4 regions of the Pseudoalteromonas sp. SR41-8 genome follow, and region 4 is predicted to be linked to each of the others. Evidence: predicted binding sites of a transcription regulator. Region 4 holds the regulator's gene; each other region holds the start of a gene.
What was found. Region 4 encodes sigma-54, which starts transcription at its own class of promoters, with help from an activator protein. Its sites were predicted from a motif close to GTTGGCACGNNNNTNGNNT; they were not measured.
Positions count from the first base shown of each region.

Region 1: dps (DNA starvation/stationary phase protection protein Dps) is a predicted target of sigma-54. The motif match lies at 2,396-2,414, and genes of this name have one in related genera.
Region 2: fliE (flagellar hook-basal body complex protein FliE) is a predicted target of sigma-54. The motif match lies at 2,031-2,049, and genes of this name have one in related genera.
Region 3: H5162_RS07105 (YggN family protein) is a predicted target of sigma-54. The motif match lies at 2,106-2,124, and genes of this name have one in related genera.

Region 1 covers NZ_JACJEE010000005.1:125,658-131,415, reverse strand. The annotation lists gene H5162_RS05485 (methyl-accepting chemotaxis protein) at 11-1,678, shown strand; gene dps (DNA starvation/stationary phase protection protein Dps) at 1,801-2,325, opposite strand; gene corA (magnesium/cobalt transporter CorA) at 2,663-3,619, shown strand; gene H5162_RS05470 (HPP family protein) at 3,704-4,123, opposite strand; gene H5162_RS05465 (oleate hydratase) at 4,361-5,758, opposite strand, start outside.
Region 2 covers NZ_JACJEE010000010.1:111,694-117,451, reverse strand. The annotation lists gene H5162_RS09045 (PAS domain-containing sensor histidine kinase) at 1-434, shown strand, start outside; gene H5162_RS09040 (sigma-54 dependent transcriptional regulator) at 431-1,909, shown strand; gene fliE (flagellar hook-basal body complex protein FliE) at 2,088-2,420, shown strand; gene fliF (flagellar basal-body MS-ring/collar protein FliF) at 2,441-4,156, shown strand; gene fliG (flagellar motor switch protein FliG) at 4,149-5,189, shown strand; gene fliH (flagellar assembly protein FliH) at 5,193-5,758, shown strand, end outside.
Region 3 covers NZ_JACJEE010000007.1:137,121-142,878, forward strand. The annotation lists gene H5162_RS07100 (PLP-dependent aminotransferase family protein) at 1-1,166, shown strand, start outside; gene H5162_RS07105 (YggN family protein) at 1,250-2,047, opposite strand; gene H5162_RS07110 (PA3496 family putative envelope integrity protein) at 2,454-2,642, shown strand; gene H5162_RS07115 (glutathione peroxidase) at 2,692-3,183, opposite strand; gene H5162_RS07120 (LysR family transcriptional regulator) at 3,279-4,151, opposite strand; gene H5162_RS07125 (iron-containing alcohol dehydrogenase) at 4,325-5,479, shown strand; gene H5162_RS07130 (AzlD domain-containing protein) at 5,507-5,758, opposite strand, start outside.
Region 4 covers NZ_JACJEE010000033.1:13,088-18,845, reverse strand. The annotation lists gene mgtE (magnesium transporter) at 1-125, opposite strand, end outside; gene H5162_RS17640 (HPr family phosphocarrier protein) at 250-522, opposite strand; gene rapZ (RNase adapter RapZ) at 551-1,393, opposite strand; gene ptsN (PTS IIA-like nitrogen regulatory protein PtsN) at 1,577-2,029, opposite strand; gene hpf (ribosome hibernation promoting factor) at 2,034-2,321, opposite strand; gene H5162_RS17620 (RNA polymerase factor sigma-54) at 2,350-3,846, opposite strand; gene lptB (LPS export ABC transporter ATP-binding protein) at 3,913-4,638, opposite strand; gene lptA (lipopolysaccharide transport periplasmic protein LptA) at 4,635-5,168, opposite strand; gene lptC (LPS export ABC transporter periplasmic protein LptC) at 5,158-5,712, opposite strand; gene kdsC (3-deoxy-manno-octulosonate-8-phosphatase KdsC) at 5,709-5,758, opposite strand, start outside.

The DNA.
Region 1 (5,758 bases), on a different contig from region 4:
GTGAGGAAAAATGAGTAATCTAAGTCTGAAAAACAAGCTGTTGCTATTAGCTATTTTGCCGCTCACGCTGCTTTTAATTAGTTTAATGGCCAGCTCATATTATTTAGAGTATCAAAATCAGCAGCAAAATTTTGTATCGTTTAAAACAAAATTAATTGCTGACAAAGAAAGTTTATTAGCAACTGAGGTTGAGATAGGCCGCCAAATAATTAATTACGAACTAGCCAAGGGGACTAAAGAAGATGCAAAAAATGCATTGCGAGATCTCACTTTTGGCAAAGATGGTTACTTTTTTATCTATGATACAAAAGGCGTTAGTATTTTCCATGCTCTATTGGGTGATGCAATTGAAGGGCAAAATAAAATAGCCATGACCGATCCCAATGGTAAAAAAATAATTGTTGGATTACTTGAGCAAGCAAGACAAGGTGGCGGTGCTTTTTATTATGATTTTCAAAAGCCTAATACAACGGGGTTAGTTGAAAAAATGGGTTATGCAGCGATGGTTCCTGGTACAGATTGGATGCTAGGAACGGGCGCTTATATGGATGATATCGAAGCTGAGCTAACAAAGTACCAAGCAACAATACAAGCTCATATGAATGAAAAAGTAACGACCCTGTTATTAATTGCATTATTTTGGGTGATGTTGACGGTGTTTTTTGCCTTAATTGCGGCAAACAATATGGTAAAGCCTATCCAAAATATGGTGCAAAACTTAGATGATATAGCAAAAGGCGAAGGTGATCTGACTAAGCGCTTAGAAGTGCATAGTAATGATGAAATTGGTCAATTGGGTAATTCATTTAATGTGTTTGTTAGTAAACTACATAGCATTATCACCAATGTGGCAGATGTAACTCGTGATGTAAAAGATTCATCAAATGATATCAATACACAAACACAGTTAATTGAAAATCAGTTAGTAAACCATAATCATGAAACTGAGCTGGTAGCAACGGCGATCACCGAAATGTCAGCAACATCTCAGGAAGTCGCGCAAAATACCACACAAGTGGCGGTATCAACCCAGTCAGCCACGCAAGATGTTGCCAATGCTCAAAAATGTGTAGATGTTTCTTTAGAAGAAGTTTCAAATTTAATGAGTGAGATTAATCAAGCTGCTGAACAGGTTAATTCATTAAGTGAACAATCTAAAAAAATTAACAGTGTATTAAGTGTTATCGGTGGCATTGCTGAGCAAACTAACTTATTGGCCCTTAATGCGGCTATTGAAGCTGCAAGGGCTGGCGAGCAAGGCCGTGGTTTTGCGGTTGTAGCTGATGAAGTGAGAAGTTTAGCCAGTCGTACACAAGAGAGCACGTTAGAGATTAATGAAATGCTTAATGAGTTACATACGCTAGTCACAGCAGCGGTAAAGGCAATGTTGGCAAGCCAGCAAAGCTGCAATCGCTCAGTTGAGTCATCTCGCGCAATTTCTGAAAGTTTAGGGGCGGTAACCAGCTCGGTTACCACAATTAACGATATGAGCACGCAAATAGCTACAGCTGCCACAGAGCAAAGTAGTGTAACTGAGGAAATTAACCGTAACGTTTTTGCGATTCAAGAAATCGTTAATGAGCTAACACGTTCAATTAAAACAACCTCATCAGTTAGTCATCACTTAGCTGGTCGAGGGGAGAGTTTAGGCAATTTAGTAGGTCAGTTTAAGATCTAATATAAACAAAAAGTGGCGATATTATTGTTGATCAGTAATAAATAAAGATCAGGCTTTAAATAGCCCGATCTTTGACTTTAAATATAAATTAGTCAGTTTAAACTGAACACAAAACCGCTAGATTAGCTGCTGAGTTTGCCCGTTGACGACTCTAAGTGTGCACGCACAAACCATTGAAACTGTTCTAAATCGGCAAGTTGGCTAATTAGCATATCCTCAGATACCGGATCGAGCTCTGATAGCTTGCCAATCGCACTTCGGTGATCGCCATTAATCCCATTATATACTTTATCAAGCGCAACTAAGTGATCTTTTACCAAGCCCTTACCAATTGAGTAATCTTGCCATGAACGACGATCAACTATCGATTTTGGAGTACCAACTGGAACTCCGCCCAACGTAGCGATTCGCTCGGCGATGGTGTCGGTCATTGCTCTGATCACTTCAACCTGAGGGTCGAGCATTTCATGCACGCCAATAAAATTTGGGCCAACTACATTCCAATGAATATGTTTTAGAGTCAATTGTAAATCGATCAGTGCGACCATGCGGTTATCAAGTGTAGCAATGGTATTTTTTGCAGATTCTTCATTCATACCTGGGGCAGTAAATTCAGCGATTTTGTTTGTTTCGTTATTGTTACTCATTATTCCTCCTGATTTATAAGGAATGTTCACAGCGTCTAATAAAGTCTATGAACATGCGTTAGTTTATATAAAGCAATGGTTGTGCCGATAAAAATTATTTTTTAAGTTGCTGATATTTAATGTTTTGTATTTTTTTCAAAGGAGGGGGATGAAAGCTTTCTTTGATATGCCATGAAAAATATGCACTTTTTTGTAAAATCTGCAAAACAAAAGGTGCTGTTACGTGTTAGCGAATTGCTTACTATTAATAATAACTGAGATGCAGGAGTGTATTGTCATTGTTGATTAATCATCACTTACATATACTCAACTCATCTTGTTATTAAAGGAGAAGTGCATGTTGAGATTTTTTTCTATCGAGCAGGGGGTGATCAAAGAGTTAGAGCCTTCATCCGATACCTCTCTTGAAGTATCAATCAGAAATGCACACTGGATTGACACAATCAACCCAACGGAAGATGAGCGAAATACGCTCGCAAAAACGCTCAATATAACTTTTCCTGAGTCAGGGGATGTGCAAGAGATTGAAGCTTCATCGCGATGTTTTATCGACAATGAAGGCTTGCATGTGCATGCATTGTTTATGTCGCCCAATGAAGGACGTTTTAATACGGTAACAGTTGCCTGTTTACTACAGGATAACTGTTTGCTGACCATTCGCGATGACGAGCTGGCTGACTTTCGATTGTTACGCTTAAGAGCACGTAAAGGTCAAGTAATGTGTGATACGCCAAAACAGTTATTGGTTACATTATTCGATCAAAAAGTCGAAAACCATGCTGATATGCTCGAGGATATGCATCATCAGTTAGAGAAGCTCAGTGCATATGTACTAGAAGAAGATGACTCTGATCTAGAAGAAGCGGTCAGTCGTATCGCGCGTTTAGAGGATGCGAATGGGAAAGTGCGTTTGTGTTTAATGGATACGCGGCGCAATATTTCGTTTTTAATACGTCGTTTAGGTGTACAAAATGAGGATCGCGAATCACTACGAGAAATTGTACTTGATATAGATACGCTAATGTCTCACTGTACCTTTTTGTTTGATAAGGTGAACTTTTTGATGGATTCAACACAAGGTTTTATTAACATTGAACAAAATCAAATTATCAAAACCTTCTCTATTGCTTCGGTGGTTTTTTTACCACCTACCGTAGTAGCCAGTGTATATGGGATGAACTTTAATATAATGCCTGAGCTGCAATGGGAATGGGGTTACCCATTTGCAATTGGCATTATGTTGCTATCGGGCTTTGCCCCTTATTTATTTTTTAAACACAAAGGCTGGCTGTAGTGTGTGCCAATGACTACTTGGCATACACTATTATACGAGTTTATATTCATTTTATACGGATAGCGGTCTTATTATCACCTTGCATTAAGATAATAAAGCAGCCGCTAGGCGCACAAAGTCGGACGAGGTAAGTATACCCACGAGTTTATTTTTTTCAGTGATCACAGGCATGCAACCATGGCGGTTATCAACAAAAAACCGAGCAACATCTTGCAGTGGTTGGGTTGCTAGTACAGTGGCAAAATCGGTTGCCATAATAGTGTGTATTTTCGTTTGTTTTTCCTTTCGTTCAAGTGCGCTAGGACTGTAATTAGCCATAATATTCATCACTTGGGCAATCATGATTTTTTGTGTCAACATACCCACTAGTTCGCCATTGTTATCAATTACCGGAATATGGCGGATATTTTTTTCCTTCATTAGATTATGTGCGTCGTGTAGGGTGTTTTCTGCACTTACGGCAAATGGATCTGATGTCATTAAATCTGCAACTGTTTGGCTCATTTTGGCTCCCGTGAAATCACTAACTAGAACTTTGGTTAAAAGGTTTACTAAAATAGCTACTGGAGATAGATGGATTATCCAGAGCTCATATTATTAATCATTCTAGCCTTATTTTTTCTTATTGCACTTTATCAAGATCAAGGCTTTGGTTTTTTGTATAGGAATAGTTTTTAGCTTGGTCATCAGCTGGTTTAGATTAATAGCCAATGGAGATATATTTACTCTCCGAAGCTCAGATTATTTATCTTTATGCGAAAAATTATCCCTTAGTGTACCAACCCAGTTTGAAAATTTATGTATCGCCGAGTTGCCTTTGCCCAGTAGCTCATGCATTTCTGCTTCAAAATGGGTTTGTTCTTTACTACTTGGCTCTGGTAATGGCGGTAAAATATGAGCAAAGTAGGTTTTATCAAGCAGGCGGTGTAATAACCGCTCGCCAATAAAGGGCTTGCCGCTGTTGAGCGCTCTAGCTCCTTTAATTAGGTTACGAATATCATATTGGGTTGGGCTAATGTCGGGCACTTGTTTAGGGATATTAAGTAACTTATATACCCCAATACGTGCTGTACGAATAGAGGCTTCCATCGTGAATATAATATCGTTGTGGGTTTCAACAAATTGACCAATCAAACCTAAGTTTGTACAACCTTCAGGAACTGAGGTGGGTCTGTCACCAGCTGCACGAGTCATAAATTGAGCTGTGATATAAGGCATTAGCGCTGTACGTATCTTGGTATTGGCAATGATTTCATCAAGCTGCTGTTCAATGCCCAAATGGTAGCAAAGCTCCGTAATTATTTCTTCACCGCTACATTGTGGCATTGTTTTAACGATACGATTACCTTGTTTGTCCATTAATAAACCATAGACCCAAAGTACTAACGTATCATCGGGTTGATCTGGAAAATGAGGTTGGCGGTTACACGTTACACTCAATAGCCAGTTAGAGTCTGTAAAAGTAATAATGCCGCCAGTTACCGTGCGACCAGAGTAAGGATCGTTTACTGATAATGTTTTTAGCTTATCTATAAGTGGGGATGGCTTGCAAGTCAGTGTGGCTGACTCCCACATAGACTTATCAATATCGCCATAAAATTTTTCGGGTTTACCAAAAACAGCTGATTTCTTCGCGAGGTTTTTCCATAAATTCCACCCGCTATTTTCGCCGGGATCATGTTTTTCACAGTTCAGTTCGGGCACATTTTGCATGTCGCCATAAGCTGTATGCTCTGTCATTGAACCCGTTAGTGCATAAACTAAATCGTCTGAAGCAACGTTAATATGCTGTGCTTCACCTTTTACAGTGGCATGGATCCCCGTTACGGTTTTTTTATTACCAGTAAATGTTATATCCAGATCGTTTACACGGCTTGCAAATTGAAAATTTACGCCTTTGTCTCGTAATAAATTAGCAAGCGGTTTAATAAAGGTATCGTATTGATTATATTTCGGAAAAAGTAAAACAGACATGTCGGCAAAGCCATCAATAGAATCAAGAAAGCGATGCAAATACAGTTTAGTTTCTAACAAGCTATGACAATTTTTAAAGGCAAACATAGTACGAAATAAAAACCAAAAATTGCTTTGTAAAAAACCTTTGCTGAAATAGTCTTCAATGCTGAGATCGTCAAGCTC
Region 2 (5,758 bases), on a different contig from region 4:
CTGGCGCTGATGCTATGGTCGCACTTAATAATAGTGAACTTCAGGTCAGTTTACCTGAGCCTGATATCGAGATAATGGGCAATAAAACTGCGCTTGCCAGTGCCATTCAAAACCTTATTCACAATAGTATTCAAGTCATTGGCAGTAATGCACTCGTTCAATTAAGTGCGCAGCGGGATGCGAGTGACCCCGAGCTAGTGTGTATTACTGTAAGTGATAATGGCCCTGGGGTCGATTTAAGCTTACTTGATAAATTATTTGAACCATTTTTTACTACCCGAAGCCAAGGCACAGGTTTAGGCTTAGCGGTGGTTAGTTCAGTCGCAAATGCACACCAAGGACGAGTTGAAGTAACGAACAATGCTCAAGGCGGAGCCTGCTTTAGTTTACTGTTACCTATTTGTACAAAGTCAACATCGGCGGAGGCAATATGAACAACACGATTTTAGTGGTTGAAGATGATGCAGGGCTTCGTGAAGCCTTGATTGATACGCTTGAAATGTCTGGAATAGATTGCGTTGCGGCTGACAGTGCCGAGCAAGCTATGGTGCTACTTAAAAAAGACAGCTTTTCGCTGGTCGTGAGCGATGTGCAAATGGGCGCGATGAGTGGTCTTGATTTACTGCGCAGCATTAATCTTAATTACCCTGATCTACCGGTTTTAATGATGACAGCGTATGCGACTATTGATGATGCTGTTGAGGCTATGCGGTTAGGGGCAATTGACTATATGGCCAAACCGTTTGCGCCCGAAGTGCTACTTAATATGGTAAGCCGCTATCTACCTGAGCCAGAAAAAGAAACTGACGGGCCGATTGTCGCTGATCCGAGTAGTATTCAGCTATTAGAACTTGCAAGTCGGGTTGCTAAATCGGATGCCAGTGTGATGGTGCTTGGTCCTAGTGGCTCAGGTAAAGAAGTACTCGCACGCTTTATCCATGATAAATCAGATCGCGCAGAGCAGCCATTCGTCGCAATAAACTGTGCTGCGATCCCTGAAAATATGCTCGAAGCTACATTATTTGGCTACGAGAAAGGCGCGTTTACTGGTGCGATTCAAGCTTGTCCGGGTAAATTTGAGCAAGCACAAGGTGGCACAATTTTACTTGATGAAATCACTGAGATGGATTTAGGCCTACAGGCTAAGTTACTACGCGTATTACAAGAACGCGAAGTTGAACGTTTAGGTGGTCGCAAAACTATTAAGCTGGATGTGCGTATTTTGGCTACCAGTAACCGTGATTTAAAAGAGGCTGTGGCTAAGCACCAGTTTAGAGAAGATTTATATTATCGATTAAATGTATTTCCGTTGATGTGGCGTCCACTTTGTCAACGTCCAGGCGATATTGTCGTGTTGGCAAAGCATTTAATTGAACGTCATCTCAATAAAAGCAAAGAGCCTATCGCTGTACTTAGCGAACCGGCAGAGAAAAAATTATTAGCTCATACTTGGCCAGGTAATGTGCGTGAACTGGATAATGTGATCCAGCGTGCGCTGATATTACGCCACGGTGATATGATTGACGAAAGTGCTATTTTTATTGAAAATTTAACCCAGACTCCTCTAACTGCGGCTTTATCAGCAAGTTTAGTGCCGGCTAATTCAGCACCAGAAAGCACTACTTCGGCGGTTACAAGTTCACCAACTAATGATGCTTATTATGATCTGCAAGCGCCAGCAATAAAAGCCACAGCACAACGCAATCAGCTGCGTGAAGAATTACCAAGCTTGGATTCGGGAAGTTACAAAGATGAACTTAAAGATAAAGAGCATAGAATTATTTTAGAAACCCTAAATCGTTGTCAAGGCAAGCGTAAAGATGTAGCTGAAACATTAGGGATCAGCCCACGAACATTACGTTATAAATTGGCTCAAATGCGTGATTTGGGGATCACCTTACCTGCTTAAGCCTCTATAATTTTTGTTTTCCTTCACTATTTAATTTACGCTCAGCCTTGCTGGGCGTAAACTTGTCAAAACTCTGACAACTAAAATAAATCTTAAGTTTCTGATATTTATTGGTTTATTAGTTGGCATGCTTTGTGCTTTATTAAGTTATTAGTAAACTGCATCGTCAGAGACAATTATGAAAATTCAAAACAGCGCATTATTTCAAGAAATGCAATCTATGGCTCTCGAAGCTGGTCGTAGTAATCAAGTAAACAAATTACCGACGCAGGCGCAGCCTACTTCGAGCGCCCAATTTGGCGATTTGTTAAGTGATGCACTCAATACAGTGAATGGCCTTCAAGCTGATGCGAAACAAAAAGTCGTAGCGGTTGAAATGGGCGATCGAAATGTGTCATTAGCGGATGCAATGATCGCATCACAAAAATCGTCAGTTGCCTTTGAAGCTACGGTGCAAGTTCGTAACAAACTTGTAGAAGCCTATAAAGAAATCATGAACATGCCTGTTTAACTAGGTAGTGGAGAATTATTGTGGCGCAATCTAATCAATCAACAGATCTTGCTTTGGCCGGCGGCGGTATCGACCAAACTGATAATGACGATCAACAAGAACAAAAGTCAGGCTATTTAAGTGCATTAAACGGCGTTGATGTATTGCGTCAGGTTACTCTAATTATTGCATTAGCGATTTGTTTAGCGATTGCTATTTTTGTGATTATTTGGGCACGTCAACCAGATATGCGTCCACTTGGAAAAATGCCAACGGAAGAGCTAATTCAAACGCTCGACTTTTTAGATGCACAAAAAATTGACTATCAACTTGATGGCAATGTGGTTTCTGTTCCTGAAAATGAATATCAAAATATTAAATTGTTAATGACCCGCGAAGGTATTGAGCAAGCGCCGAACTCGGGTACTGATATTATCATGCAAGATATGGGTTTTGGTGTTAGTCAGCGTTTAGAGCGTGAACGTTTAAAGCATGGTCGTGAACAACAACTAGCGCGTACGATTGAGGAACTACAAAATGTCACGCGTGCTAAAGTATTATTGGCAATACCGAAAGAAAATGTTTTTGCTCGTCGTGAGAAAAAACCATCCGCAACAGTGGTATTAACTTTAAAACGTGGTCGTATGCTCGGTAGTGAAGAAGTGGACGCCATTGTTGATATTATTGGTTCAGCAGTGCAAGGTTTAGAGCCGTCACGAGTAACTGTAACAGACCAAAATGGCCGATTACTTAATTCAGGATCGCAAAGTGCGTTAGCTGCTCGCTCACGCAAAGAATACGATATTGAACGTAAACGTGAACAAGAATATCTAGATAAAATAGATGGTATCTTAATGCCAGTTATTGGTATGGGTAACTACACTGCACAAGTCGATTTAAGTATGGACTTTAGTGCGATTGAAGAAACTCAAAAACGCTACAACCCTGATTTACCGGCGGTACGCAGTGAAACCACCTTTGAAGAAAACAACATCGGCGGGTTAGCTATCGGTATTCCTGGCGCGCTGACAAATCAGCCTCCAACAGATTCAAATATTCCTGAAATTGCCGGTCAAGGTGGTGCAGGCTCTGGTTCATCACCCAGTCGCACTCACAAAGAAGCGACACGTAACTATGAACTTGATACTACTATCTCCCACACACGTCAGCAAAGTGGTGTTATTCGTCGAATTAGTGTGTCTGTGGCAGTCGATTATGTGGCAAAAGTGGGTGAAAATGGTGAAACGACTATGGAGCCTCGCTCAGTTGAAGCACTGTCAAATATTCGTCGTTTACTGCAAGGTGGTGTGGGTTTTGACTTACAGCGTGGTGATGCATTAGAAGTAGTGACAGTACCGTTTGTACGTGAACCGATGGACTTAGCTATTGAAGTGCCACTGTGGGAACAAAACTGGTTTATGAAAGTTGTGCGTTTAGTGCTTGGCGCATTGGTTATTATAGTGCTAATCATGGCGGTGGTTAAACCTATGCTGAAACGCTTGATTTACCCAGATGATACCCTTGAAGAGTATGATGATGATGCGCTTAGTTCTGGTGTAGATATTGGTGATAACACCCTAGATATGCTAAATAAAGATTTTGATTCTGCTTCGGTTGGCTTCTCAAGTGATGGTACACTACAGTTACCAGACCTACATGGCGATGAAGACTTATTAAAAGCTGTTCGTGCCTTAGTAGCAAATGAGCCAGAACTCTCCTCACAAGTTGTGAAAGCGTGGTTAACTGAAGATGACTGATCAAGAACAAAAACAACTGCCAGCAGCGTTTGATGTTGATAAATTAGACGGTGTAGATAAAGCCGCAATTTTATTGCTAAGCTTATCCGAAGAAGATGCAGCGCAAATATTAAAGCACCTTGAACCTAAACAGGTGCAAAAAGTGGGTATGGCAATGGCGGCGATAGATGATCTATCGCAAGCCAAAATCAGTGCCGTGCACAATTTATTTATAGAACAAATACAAAGCTTTAGTACGATTGGCTTCCAATCAGAAGATTTTATCAAAAAAGCGCTTACTGCGGCACTTGGTGAAGATAAAGCGGCAAGCCTGATAGATCAAATTGTTATGGGATCTGGTGCCAAGGGTCTTGATTCACTGAAATGGATGGACTCAAAGCAGGTTGCCAATATTATTCGCAATGAGCATCCGCAAATACAAACTATCGTTTTATCGTATTTGGAGCCTGAGCAATCGGCCGAAATTTTAGCGCAGTTTCCTGAAAAAGTGCGCTTAGATTTAACCATGCGAATCGCCAACCTTGAAGAAGTTCAACCTGCGGCTTTACAAGAGTTGAACGAGATAATGGAAAAACAATTTGCCGGACAAGCTGGTGCGCAAGCTGCAAAAATGGGCGGCTTGAAAGCGGCGGCAGATATCATGAACTACCTCGATACTAATATTGAAGGTCAGTTGATGGATTCTATCCGTGAGCATGACGAAGAGATGTCGCAACAAATCCAAGATTTAATGTTCGTATTTGAAAACTTAATGGATGTTGATGATCGTGGTATTCAAGCTATCTTGCGAGAAGTCCAACAAGATGTACTGATGAAAGCCATCAAAGGTACTGATGATGCATTGAAAGAGAAAATCCTCGGCAATATGTCAAAACGGGCTGCAGAGATGCTTGCTGATGATTTAGAAGCAATGGCACCTGTGCGGATCAGCGAAGTTGAAGCCGCGCAAAAAGAGATCTTATCTACGGCACGTCGTCTCGCTGATTCAGGTGAAATTATGCTTGGTGGTGGTGGTGGTGAGGAGTTCTTGTAAACCATGAGCAAACCTACTCAATATCAAGGTCGTCCTTTACGAGCCAGTGAAGCAGTTGATGAGTTATTAGAAAACTGGCCAATTCCAGATGTTACGCAAGACACTCGAAAATTCGATGGTCGTTCAACGGCGTTTGGTACACCGCTGGCCGATTTATATCGTAAAGAGCTTGAAGAAAGTGAACAAGCACTAGAGCCCGAAGAGCCTGAGCTGCCCTCGTTAACAATGGCTGAGCTGGAACGAATTCGTCAAGATGCCTACGAAGAAGGCTTAAAACAAGGCCACGAGCAGGGTTATATTGATGGTTTTGAAAAAGGCGTAGGTGAGGGAAAAGAAGCCGGTTATAAAGAAGGCATTGAGCTTGGTAAAACACAAGGTCAAGAAGAAGTAAAACCACTGATTGAAGAACAGCTAACGGGTCTAAAAGCATTGTTGGATAGTTTGTCAGCACCATTAGCTAAAGTCGATGATGACGCCGAAAAGCAACTTGTACAGTTAACCGTAATGCTAACCGAAGCGCTAGTTTATCAAGAAATTAAAACCTCCCCTGAAATCATTTTGCAAAGTTT
Region 3 (5,758 bases), on a different contig from region 4:
GTGAGCCAGTTTCGGTCAACATGCAGGTATTAATTGAGCAAGTGTATGATGCAATTCATCAAGCCGATGTCGTACCGTTTGGCATTGCTAATCCTGTTGCTGCCGCTCCAACTGATAAAATGCTAAGTCGTACGATGCGCCGGGTTATGTCGATTGCCGGCAGTCGCGCCATAAATTATGGTGCGATGGATGGTTTTGCACCATTGAAAAAGCAGTTAATCCATCGTTATTTAGATTTTGGCATTGGTGTTGACTCGCAAGAACTTGTGATCACCAACGGTGCTCAAGAAGCACTGGCGATCGCGCTAAAATGTGTCACTAAAGTAGGTGATGTGGTGGCGATCGAGTCACCTTGTTATTTTGGTATCATTGAATTGATCGAAAGCCTGGGCCTCAAGGCGCTCGAGATCCCGCTGTGTCCTGATGATGGGATCTGGCTTGATGATCTGAGCCAGGCTTTACATGATCACGATATTAAAGCCTGTGTGTTCTCTACTTCGATCAATAATCCTGTGGGTAGTTTTATGCCTGATCATAAGCGTAAACAATTAGTAGAGTTATTGGAATCTCAAGATGTGGTGCTAATTGAAGATGATGTGTATGGTGATTTACATTTTACCCCGCAGCGCGGTACACCCGCTCAGGCTTACTCAACAAAAGGGTTGGTATTAACCTGTGCATCGTTTTCTAAAACTGCGGCGCCGAGTTATCGTGTTGGCTGGTTGATTGCCGGAAAGTTTGCTGCCAAAGCGCGTCGCTATAAGCGTGCATTGAGTTGTTCTACTTCATTGATCAATCAATGGACGTTATATGAATTTATAGTTAGTGGTGATTATGATCGTAATATAAAACTACTGCGACAGCGTCTACGTTCTAATAAAGAACGAATGATCTGGTGTTTACAACAGGCCTTTCCGAGTACCGCTAGGATCAGCGATCCGCAAGGCGGATGTGTGATCTGGATTGATTTAGGTGCGGCTTACGATAGTGTAAAACTATTTCAACTGGCATTAGAAAGTGGCATTAGCATTACTCCTGGCTATATTTTTTCAGCCACTAATAAATATCGCAGTTGTATTCGATTAAGTTATGGTTTGCCATGGGGTGAAAAAATTGAACAAGCTATTATAAAGCTAGGTGAGTTAGTGCATTTAGCGAAGAAATAGCATGGCATAAAAAAGCAGCACCTTTAAAAAAGAGTGCTGCTAAAGGGATATCAAACTTTTAGCGTTTAGAACCTGAGTTCAAGTTAGTTATTTTGTTTATAACTAAATAATTGGTAGTCTTTCAATTCTGGAACTAGTTTAACTAATTGTTGCTCTTGATCAGCAATGGTTGAAAAATTACCGCACAGTGCATCAGCGCGTTTTTCAAGTTGGTTAGCTTGTTGCTCAACTTTGGCTTCAATTTCAGCTCCCATATTTTCCATGCGTTGTTCAAAGGCTTGCATATCGCCACCAGAGCCCATTAGTTCTGAACCTACAGCCATTAAAATACTACCCATCGATTGCATCATCGCAGCTTGTACAGCGCTTTCTATTTGCTCATCAAATTGGCTTTCAAAGTTTTCGCCAAATTGGCTAAAGCTTTGTTGGCCCATTACAAAAGCGCCTTGTTGGTAAAAGGTGTTTTGTACTTCTACCTGAATATCAGCCATTAATTCATTAATGCTATCTAGGCCATCGATATTAAATGCATTGGCGACTTCTTCAATGGCGACCCCGGCAATTTTAACGCCTTCAAGAGCAATGTTCGCGACTTCTGGTAATTGGCTACGCAGACTGTCTGAATAATTACTGATAGCTTGGTGTTGTTGACTGTTGAGTGTCAAAGTTTGGCCATCAATCATTAACTCGCCACTATTTATAAAAGTCATAGTGTGGTTATCAGCTGTAAAAATTTCTAATTCATTTGGCTTAATACGCACATCATTTTTAAATTCAACGTCACATGTGTCGCCGCTAAAAGAAATATTCGTCTCATTGTCATTGTGTGCCATTGCCCCTGTGGCAATGAATAAAGAACTTATTAATAGTAATTTTTTCATTTTTATTTCCTGCTAATTTGTTGATTATGACCAGTACGCATTTAACGTATTTAATACATATCAAGTTTAGTGCCAATAATTATTAGTAAATAAAAACAAAGGGTTAATTGTTTTTTACTATTTTTAAATTGTATTAGGATGTTATAAAAAAGCCATTTTTTAGTCATTTTGACTAATTTACATTGATACATAAAATATACTTATCGTTTCGATAAAAAACTCTCACTTTCCAGAACTCAAATTTAGCGCTATTTATTCACAATATCGACATAACACTATTTTAGAATCGCGTTATGGCTTTATTTTGGTGCTTTTTCATACGGTGAAATAGTGCTGAACATTTTTAATTTACCAATGATAGTGATAAAAATCCTTAATTGGTCTCAAACACTTTATGGAGTGGGTTGTGGGTAAGACATTTAGTTACGATGCGCTAGATGACGATTTTGTTGAAGACGAGTACGAAATGGTCGGGCGTAATCAACACGACAAGAATAAGCAAAAGGTTAAGAAAAAGTTGGAAGACTACCTTGAGCAAAAACGCTTGCGTAAAAACTTGGGCGATGATGACTTAGATGAGTATTTAAACGACTAAGAGATAATTTAAATAAAGAGGCAATTTGCCTCTTTATTGCTTTTAGAGTTTAGATATTACTGCTTTTAAGGGCTTTGATAATAGCACCTTCGATTTGCTGCGGTTTGGTAAATGGTGCAAAGCGTTTAATTGCCTCGCCGTCACGGCCAACTAAAAACTTAGTAAAATTCCATTTTATTTTGCGGGTTAAAAATCCAGGTAATGCTGATTTTAAATGCCTGAATACGGGGTGGGCGTTTTCGCCATTAACATCAATTTTACTCATCATCACAAAATCAACACCGTAGTTAATTAAACAACCTTGCGCTATTTCTTTTGCGCCGCCAGGCTCTTGTTTGCCGAATTGATTGCACGGAAAACCAATAATTACTAACCCTTGATCAGCGTATTTTGCATGTAATTGTTGTAAACCTTCGTACTGTGGAGTGAAGCCACATTTACTGGCAGTGTTGACAATTAACACAACTTTGCCTGCGAAATCTGAAAAATCAATGCTTTGGCCTTGCAAATTGCTGGCTGAAAGTTGATAGAAGTCGTTCATGTTGCTCTCTAGTTATTGTTGTTTGTTAAATTCTATCCTGAGTTGTGATAGACATACAGCTTAAATTATCATCACATTGCATAGACCATTTTATTTTAACTTGCATGATTAAAGCTTTTGAGTAAATGTTCAATCAATAATCGCACTCTGTATGGCATTAAATCTTTACGTGGATACACTAACCAAGAGGCATTGTCTGTTACCTGAAACTCATCAAGTAAGGTAATTAGTTGCCCGTTTTCAATATACTTATCAACAATATCAGTGGCTAAATGGGCAATGCCTAAGCCTGCTAATGTCGCAGATAATAGTGCGCGCGGATGGTTACTGCGCCAGTTGCCGGCAACTTTTACCTCTTTAATATCGCCGGCAAAATTAAATCGCCAACGTTTCCCCATGGCAATTAAGCAATTATGAGCGGTTAATTGTTGAGGCGTAGTTGGGGTTGGGTGATGTGCTAAATATTCTGGACTGGCAACGAGAGTCATGATTCGCGGGCTAAGTGGTCGTGCAATTAAGTTAGAGTCTTGCATGCGGCCAAAACGGATCGCTAAATCAAAACCTTCTTCAACTAAGTCGACATTACGATTGTTGAAGTCCATATCTACTTCGACCTCAGGGTAGCGTTTTACAAACTCAACAATTTTAGGTGCTACATGACATGCAACAAATTCACCAGCACCAGAAATTCTAATGACCCCTTTGGGTTTACGTTGCTCACCTTGCAGTTGATTATTAGCATCAATTAGCTCTTGTTTAATTGCTTTGAGCTTTACGGCATATTCGCGGCCGGCATCGGTGAGGCTTATTTTTCGGGTGGTACGTTGAAATAGCAATGAGCCTAAGCGGTTTTCAAGTTGCTGTACTTGGCGGCTTATATGGGAAGTTGATACTTCCATGACTTTGGCTGCTTTGGTAAAGCTGCCATGTTCAACCACATGTAAAAATTCATCAAGGCCATGCCACATAATTTAGTTCTCAAATATTAAGTAATTATAGTTTATACCATCTATTGTTGCAGCTGTGCAAAAGTGATTCTCTGAGCTTAGTCTTTAAATTAATGCTTAAATCCCTACAATTAGGTGGTCAGCAAATTTTAGCTCACACTAAATAATGAGCACCTCAAAGCAATGGAGCAAGCATGTTAAATTTCAGTTTTGCAAACCCAACCAAGATTCATTTTGGCGAACAGCAAATTGCCTTAATCAAAAATGAGATCCCGGCAGACGCAAAGGTACTTGTTACTTATGGCGGTGGCAGTATTAAAAGTAATGGTATTTATGATCAGGTGGCTGCGGCGTTAAGCGAACACACTTGGTTTGAATTTGCCGGTATTGAACCTAACCCAAGTTACCAAACATGTATGAAAGCCGTTGCTTTGGTTAAAGAAAAGCAAGTTGATTATATTCTTGCTGTAGGCGGTGGTTCGGTAATTGATGGTAGTAAATTTATTGCCGCAGCAGCTAATTATGACGGCGAGCCATGGGATATTCTAGCTAAAGGCGGTGAGGTAAAATCAGCAATAGCATTAGGTGTTGTATTGACTTTGCCAGCAACGGGTTCTGAATCAAATTCTTTTAGTGTGGTTTCAAACCTTGATAGCCACGATAAACTGCCTTTTGCGAGTCCATTAGTACAGCCACAATTTGCAGTACTCGACCCTGCGGTGACTTACTCATTACCAAAACGTCAAGTGGCAAACGGTATTGTTGATGCGTTTGTACATACCATGGAACAATACTTGACCTATGATGTAGGTGCAAAACTTCAAGATCGTTTCGCTGAAGGTATTTTAATGACCTTACTTGAAGAAGGACCGAAAGCGTTCAGTGAGCCAGATAATTACCAAGTACGCGCTAACATTATGTGGTCAGCAACCATGGCATTGAATGGTTTAATTGGTGCTGGTGTGCCACAAGATTGGTCAACGCATATGTTAGGCCATGAGATGACAGCGGTTTATGGTCTTGATCACGCACAAACCTTGGCAATTGTACTACCGCGCATGATGGCGGAGCAAAAAGACACTAAGCGCGGTAAAATCTTACAATACGCAGAGCGTGTTTTAGGCCTTGATATTAGCGATGAAGATACGGCTATTGAGCAAGCGATTGCAGCAACAGAAGCGTTTTTTCATAGTGTTAATATGCCAACGCGTTTAAGTGATTATAACTTAGGTGAAGAAGTCGCAGACAAAATTGTTGCGCAACTAGAGCGCCATGGGATGACGGCACTCGGTGAGCGAGAGCAAGTCACGCTTGATAAGAGTCGTGCAATTTTATTAGCCAGCGTTTAAGGCTACTTTTAGCGCATTACAAATGCGCTAATTTAAGATCAAAAATAAACCCATACCAACCAGTGTTGTGTAGTAAATGTTATGCGTTTTATATGCGACAATAATAGCTGCTATTGCCGCACTGAGGTATGGGTTTTGCCAATCTAAATTTATCCCCTCGTCTGTTACAAACACAATAGGTACCCAAATCGCGGTAAGTACCGCCGGTGCGCTAAAACTTAAAAACTGCTGCATTTTCGGGCCAACTTTAAATGGTAGGTCACGATGTAAAAATAAGTA
Region 4 (5,758 bases):
GCGGTGTCACACGGAGCTGTTTTTGCCAACATACGCCTTACTTGAACAAATTGACCACTGTTAAGTGACTTGGTCACTTGTTTTAGTTGTTGTAGTGGGTAATCTTGTTCAAAAGCTTCTGGCATTGGCGTCCTTAAAAAATTAATACACTTGATAGGTAGGGTAACTGTTGTTGATAATTAACGCGCTTGGTCTGTTTAATTAACGACTTTATTCAGTTTAACGCAATTTAGTGGTACTGACTACGAGCTATTCTTGTTCGTTAAAGCGTTGTGCGATCAACTCACCAATTGCTGCAAGAGCAGGTTCAGCGTCCGGGCCCTCACATACAACTTTAACTTCTTTGCCTTGGCTACTTTCTAATAGCATTAAGCCCAGTACGCTATCGCCTGCGGCTTGTTTGTCATCTTGATGAAGTGTGATGCTGGCATCAAACTGCACAGCTAATTGCGCTAATACGCTGGCTGCGCGAGCATGTAAACCGAGTTTGTTTTTTATTAAAAATGTATCTTCTAAGCGCATCAACATTCCTTACTGTAAACGTGAGTTGTTATTCTTGTTCACGATGGCGAATTTTCACATTACTGTGGCTCATCGAGAAGCTTTCACCTATAGTTTGCGCTAGATAAACTGAGCGATGTTGACCACCGGTGCAACCAATAGCAATTGTTAAGTAACTGCGGTTATTACGTTCTAAGTGCGGTAACCAAGTTTGTACAAAGGTTTGGATCTGCCAAGTGAATTTTTGCACGATACTGTGACTGGCTAAATAATCTTTTACTGGTTGATCCAGGCCTGTGAGCGGTTTTAACTCAGGCTCCCAGTGTGGATTAGGTAAAAAACGTGCATCAAATACATAATCGGCTTCTTTTGGAATACCATGCTTAAAACCAAATGATTCAAAGGTGATGATTAGTTTTTTATCTTTTTTCCCTAAAATCTTTTCACGGATTGACTCAGCAAGCTGGTGGACACTGAGATCTGTGGTATCAAGCATGAAATCAGCACGAGTAGTTAATACATCAAGCAACACTTTTTCTTGCTTGATGGCTAAATCCAGTGGCAAAGAATCCAAAGATAATGGGTGTAAGCGGCGGGTTTCAGAAAAGCGTTTGATCAGGGTTTGATCATCACTGTCTAAATAAAATAGCGTCGGATTTGCAAAACCAGGCAAGTATTCAAGAATGTCGTTAAATTCTTCCTGCTCTTTCGGTAAATTACGAACATCGATACTGACGGCAATTTTGTCGTAATTATCAGAGACACTGCGTACTAATGACGGTAATAAGTTAACTGGAATATTATCTACACAATAATAGCCAAGATCTTCTACTACACGTAAAGCAACAGATTTACCTGAGCCAGAACGCCCACTGATGATGATTAACTCCATGTAAATTCTCCTTCATTTAATACCAATTTTATTAAAAACATGCTCATTCTTGCTTGTTAAATAACCCACTAACTTTGTTTAAAATTATTTATATAGAACAACTATATCTCATAATTTCCACCTTGTTCTAGAGCTATTTTCCTGTTGCAATAATTACTCTCTAATTCAATACAATTGGTATGACTACGATTGAGCTGCAATTACATGATACAAATCTTGGTCTGTTTTTGCGCTACGTAGTTGTTTACAAAAATCTTTGTTATTGAGTTTATCAGCAATTGTGGCTAACGTCTTCAAATGAAGTTGGCTGTCACCATCTGGTACGATGAGGGCTACAAATATATCAACTGGGCGATTATCAATCGCATCAAAATCAACCGGTGATTCACTCACTAAAATTATTGCTAGCGGGTTTTCAACACCACTCATACGGCCATGAGGGATAGCAATACCACGACCAATACCGGTACTACCTAGTTTCTCTCTCGATAGTAGTGCGTTGAGGATTTCTTGTTGTGATAGCTGAGGGAGCTGTTCATGAGCCAATTGGCTTATAAATTCAATGATCCGTTTTTTGCTATTAAAAAGGACCGCAGCTTTACTGCAGTCCTGACAAATAAGTGAGCTTAATTTCATAGTGTTAGTGTCGAGCGTGCTTCTCTTTGTGTTTAATTACTTGACGATCAAGTTTATCGATTAGTCCGTCAATAGCTGCATACATGTCTTGGTGCTCAGTCGAGGCAAATAATTCAGCGCCACTGACATGTAATGTGGCCTCTGCTTTTTGGCTTAGTTTTTCTACATCAAGAATAACATGGACATTATTGATATGATCAAAATGCCTTTCAAGCTTGGCAAACTTATTGTTTACATAGTCTCTTAATGAATCAGTAATTTCTACGTGACGACCAGTTAAATTTAGTTGCATAAGCATTTTCCTCTTGTGATTTTACGCCTTAAATCAAACTTTTACGTTGATTTGACGGTGGAATAGCCAGCGACTCGCGGTATTTTGCAATAGTCCGTCTAGCTACTTTGATACCTTGCTCTGCCAATATATCTGCAATCTTACTATCACTCAATGGTTTCGCTGAGTTTTCTGCACTGATCAATTTTCTGATCAATGCTCGAATAGCTGTCGAAGAGCATTCGCCGCCGTTCTCAGTGCTTACATGACTTGAGAAAAAATACTTTAACTCAAAAATACCACGGGGGGTATGCATGTACTTTTGTGTCGTTACGCGAGATATTGTTGATTCGTGCATCTCAACCATTTCAGCAACGTCGTTTAGTACCATAGGTCGCATTGCTTCAGGGCCATGCTCAAAGAATCCCTGCTGTTGTTTTACAATGCAGTTAGTTACTTTGAGTAACGTCTCGTTACGACTTTCTAGGCTTTTAATAAACCATTTAGCTTCTTGCAAATGCGAACGTATAAATTGGCTGTCAGTGCTTGATTTTACTGAGCGTGACATTGCCGCATATTGGCTGTTCACTCTAATTTTTGGCATGCTGTCTGGATTAAGTTCAACCACCCAGCGACCTTTAATTTTTTTCACCGAAACATCAGGTATAACATACTCTGATTCTTCGCGTACTATAGTATCCGCAGGCTTTGGATTAAGGCTGTGGATCAATGTCATTACTTCTTTCAGCTCATCTTCTTTAAGCTTAGTCTTTTTCATCAAAGTGCGATAGTCACGACTAGCTAATAAATCGATATGATCAGTTAAAATCATTTTAGTCTCGCTAATCCAAGGAGTTGCAGGATCAAATTGATTTAATTGAATACATAAACATTCTTGTAGGCTGCGCGCAGCAATACCAACAGGGTCAAATAACTGAATGCGTTTTAACACTGCTTGCACTTCGTCTAGTTCGATTTCTTCTTCGTTATTACCTTGATTTAAGCTCTCTGCGATGTCTTCGCAGCTCAAGGTTAAAATACCTGAATCGTCAACAGCTTCAACAATCGCAATGGCAATAGCTTCATCGGTTGGACTAAAAGGTGTGAGCTGTAATTGCCACATCAGATATTCGTGCAGGGTTTCAGTTGAAGCACCTTGATAAATTGACTCATCTTCAGGCATTGGGCCGGATGACGTATTTGGCGCAGCACTCATGTATTCGTCCCAGGTGACGTCCATAGCCATTTCGTCACTTAAAGTCTCTTTACTTAATGCTTCGCTACTTTCTTGTTCATATTCGCTGGGCTTGTCGTCTGCTGATGCACTAACAGTTAAGTCATCGTTGTCTTGTTTTTGTTCGTTTTTACCAGCCGTGTCGTCTGAATATTCATGCTCTTCTAGCTCTAACAATGGATTGCTGTCGAGTGCTTCTTGAATTTCTTGCTGGAGATCCAATGTACTGAGTTGCAATAAGCGAATTGCTTGTTGCAGCTGTGGTGTCATTGTAAGTTGCTGGCCCATGCGCAGCTGGAGTGATTGCCTCATGTATCTCTAACAATCCTTTTATTGTTATCATCGTTAAGTCTAGCAGATACTTAGCCGAGCGTGGCTTTATAGCCTAAATTGCTCGCCCAGGTAAACATCGCGGACTGTTTGGTCGGCAAGTACATGCTCAGGGGTACCTGATGCAATTAACTCCCCATGAGAAACTATGTAGGCTTTTTCACAAACATCAAGGGTTTCTCGTACATTGTGGTCGGTAATAAGTACGCCAATACCACGGTTTTTAAGGTGTTCAATAATCTTCTTTATATCTAACACTGAAATAGGATCAACGCCAGCAAAAGGCTCATCAAGTAAGATAAATTTTGGATTTGCGGCTAAAGCGCGTGCAATTTCAACTCGACGACGTTCACCACCAGATAATGCCATACCTTGGCTGTCGCGAATATGTTGAATGCTAAACTCATCAAGTAAGCTGTCTAGTGCTTCTTCTCTGGCTTGTTTATTCAGCTCTTTACGAGTTTCTAAAATAGCCATCAGGTTTTGATAAACAGTTAACTTACGAAAGATGGATGATTCTTGTGGTAAGTAGCCAATCCCTAACCGTGCGCGACTGTGCATTGGCAGTAAAGTGATGTCATTATCATCAATACTTATTTTACCTTTGTCGCTAGGTACTAAACCCACAATCATATAAAAAGTGGTGGTTTTACCTGCGCCATTAGGACCCAGTAAGCCAACAATGCTGCCTGCGCTAACTTCTAAACCCACGCTTTTTACAACTTGGCGACCTTTATAGCTTTTTGCTAAAAATTCAGCTTTTAATATACTCATGGCTGCCCTTTAGGTTTGTCTTTTTTACTGTCAACAGGTACCAAAATAGTGTGTACGCGATCGTTTGAGCTTGCGCCTTTTTCAGCACTGATCAGCTGTTGGTCCATATCATAGGTAATGCTTTTGGCATTAATTTTTTGACCTGCTTGAGTGACTTGTGCATTACCAATTAACGTTAAATAGCGCTTGGCGACATCGTAACGGACTTCATCAGCACTGGCGCTCATTATTGTGCCATCAGTTTGTTTTTCTTCAAAGTAAGCAGGGTTACCAGTTGCAACAAGCAATTGTTTGTTATTGCCTAAATCTTCGCGCTTATGGACTTCAAGTCGATCCGCTTTGATACGGCGGTTACCATGAATGATTTCAACATTTTTTTCAAAAATACCGATATTATCTTTCAGTTGGGCAAGCTGCTTTTCAGCACTGATAGAGACTTGATCCGCAGGTGGTGCCGTATTTTCAGCAAAGCTTGCAAAGGCAATGAATAAGCTTGGTATCACAAGCAAGTGAGCAAATTTATTGGTCATAATATATGGTTCGCGTATGGTTAATTAGTTCTACCACTTCGGCTTTTAAGTCGGCATGGAGGCCGCGCCCAGTGATCTTTAAATTTGGTCCGATTAATTCAACTGGTTGTTCTGAACTCATGGTTTGTAGTTCAATATCAACCTGAATATTATCTGCGTTTATATGTTCAATCATGGCATTATTGGTCAGGTTTTTAGCAACCACATTACCTTCTAAAATTAATTGATGATTTTCATATAGGGTGGCTTCATCGGCATTAATTTGCCACGTTTGCTGTTGATTATAGAGTGTAAAAATAGGTTGTTCAAAGTAAGTAAACCCTAACTGTTGGTAAAGTTCCATTTTTGCAGCTGTTACTTTGTGGCTAATTTTACCTTGTTCATCAAACGCGGTTTGTTTTAATGCCACCGCAGTATAATCAGGTTTTGCTATTATATCTTCTTGGTTTTGTGTTATGGCAGTGCTTTGATAAAAATACGGATACCACAGCCATACCATACAGCCGACAAATAATACGCATAATATTAAACGCGCACTATTCATGAGCTTGTGCCTTCGCTAGTTAATGATTTACCATTTTCGAGCATTA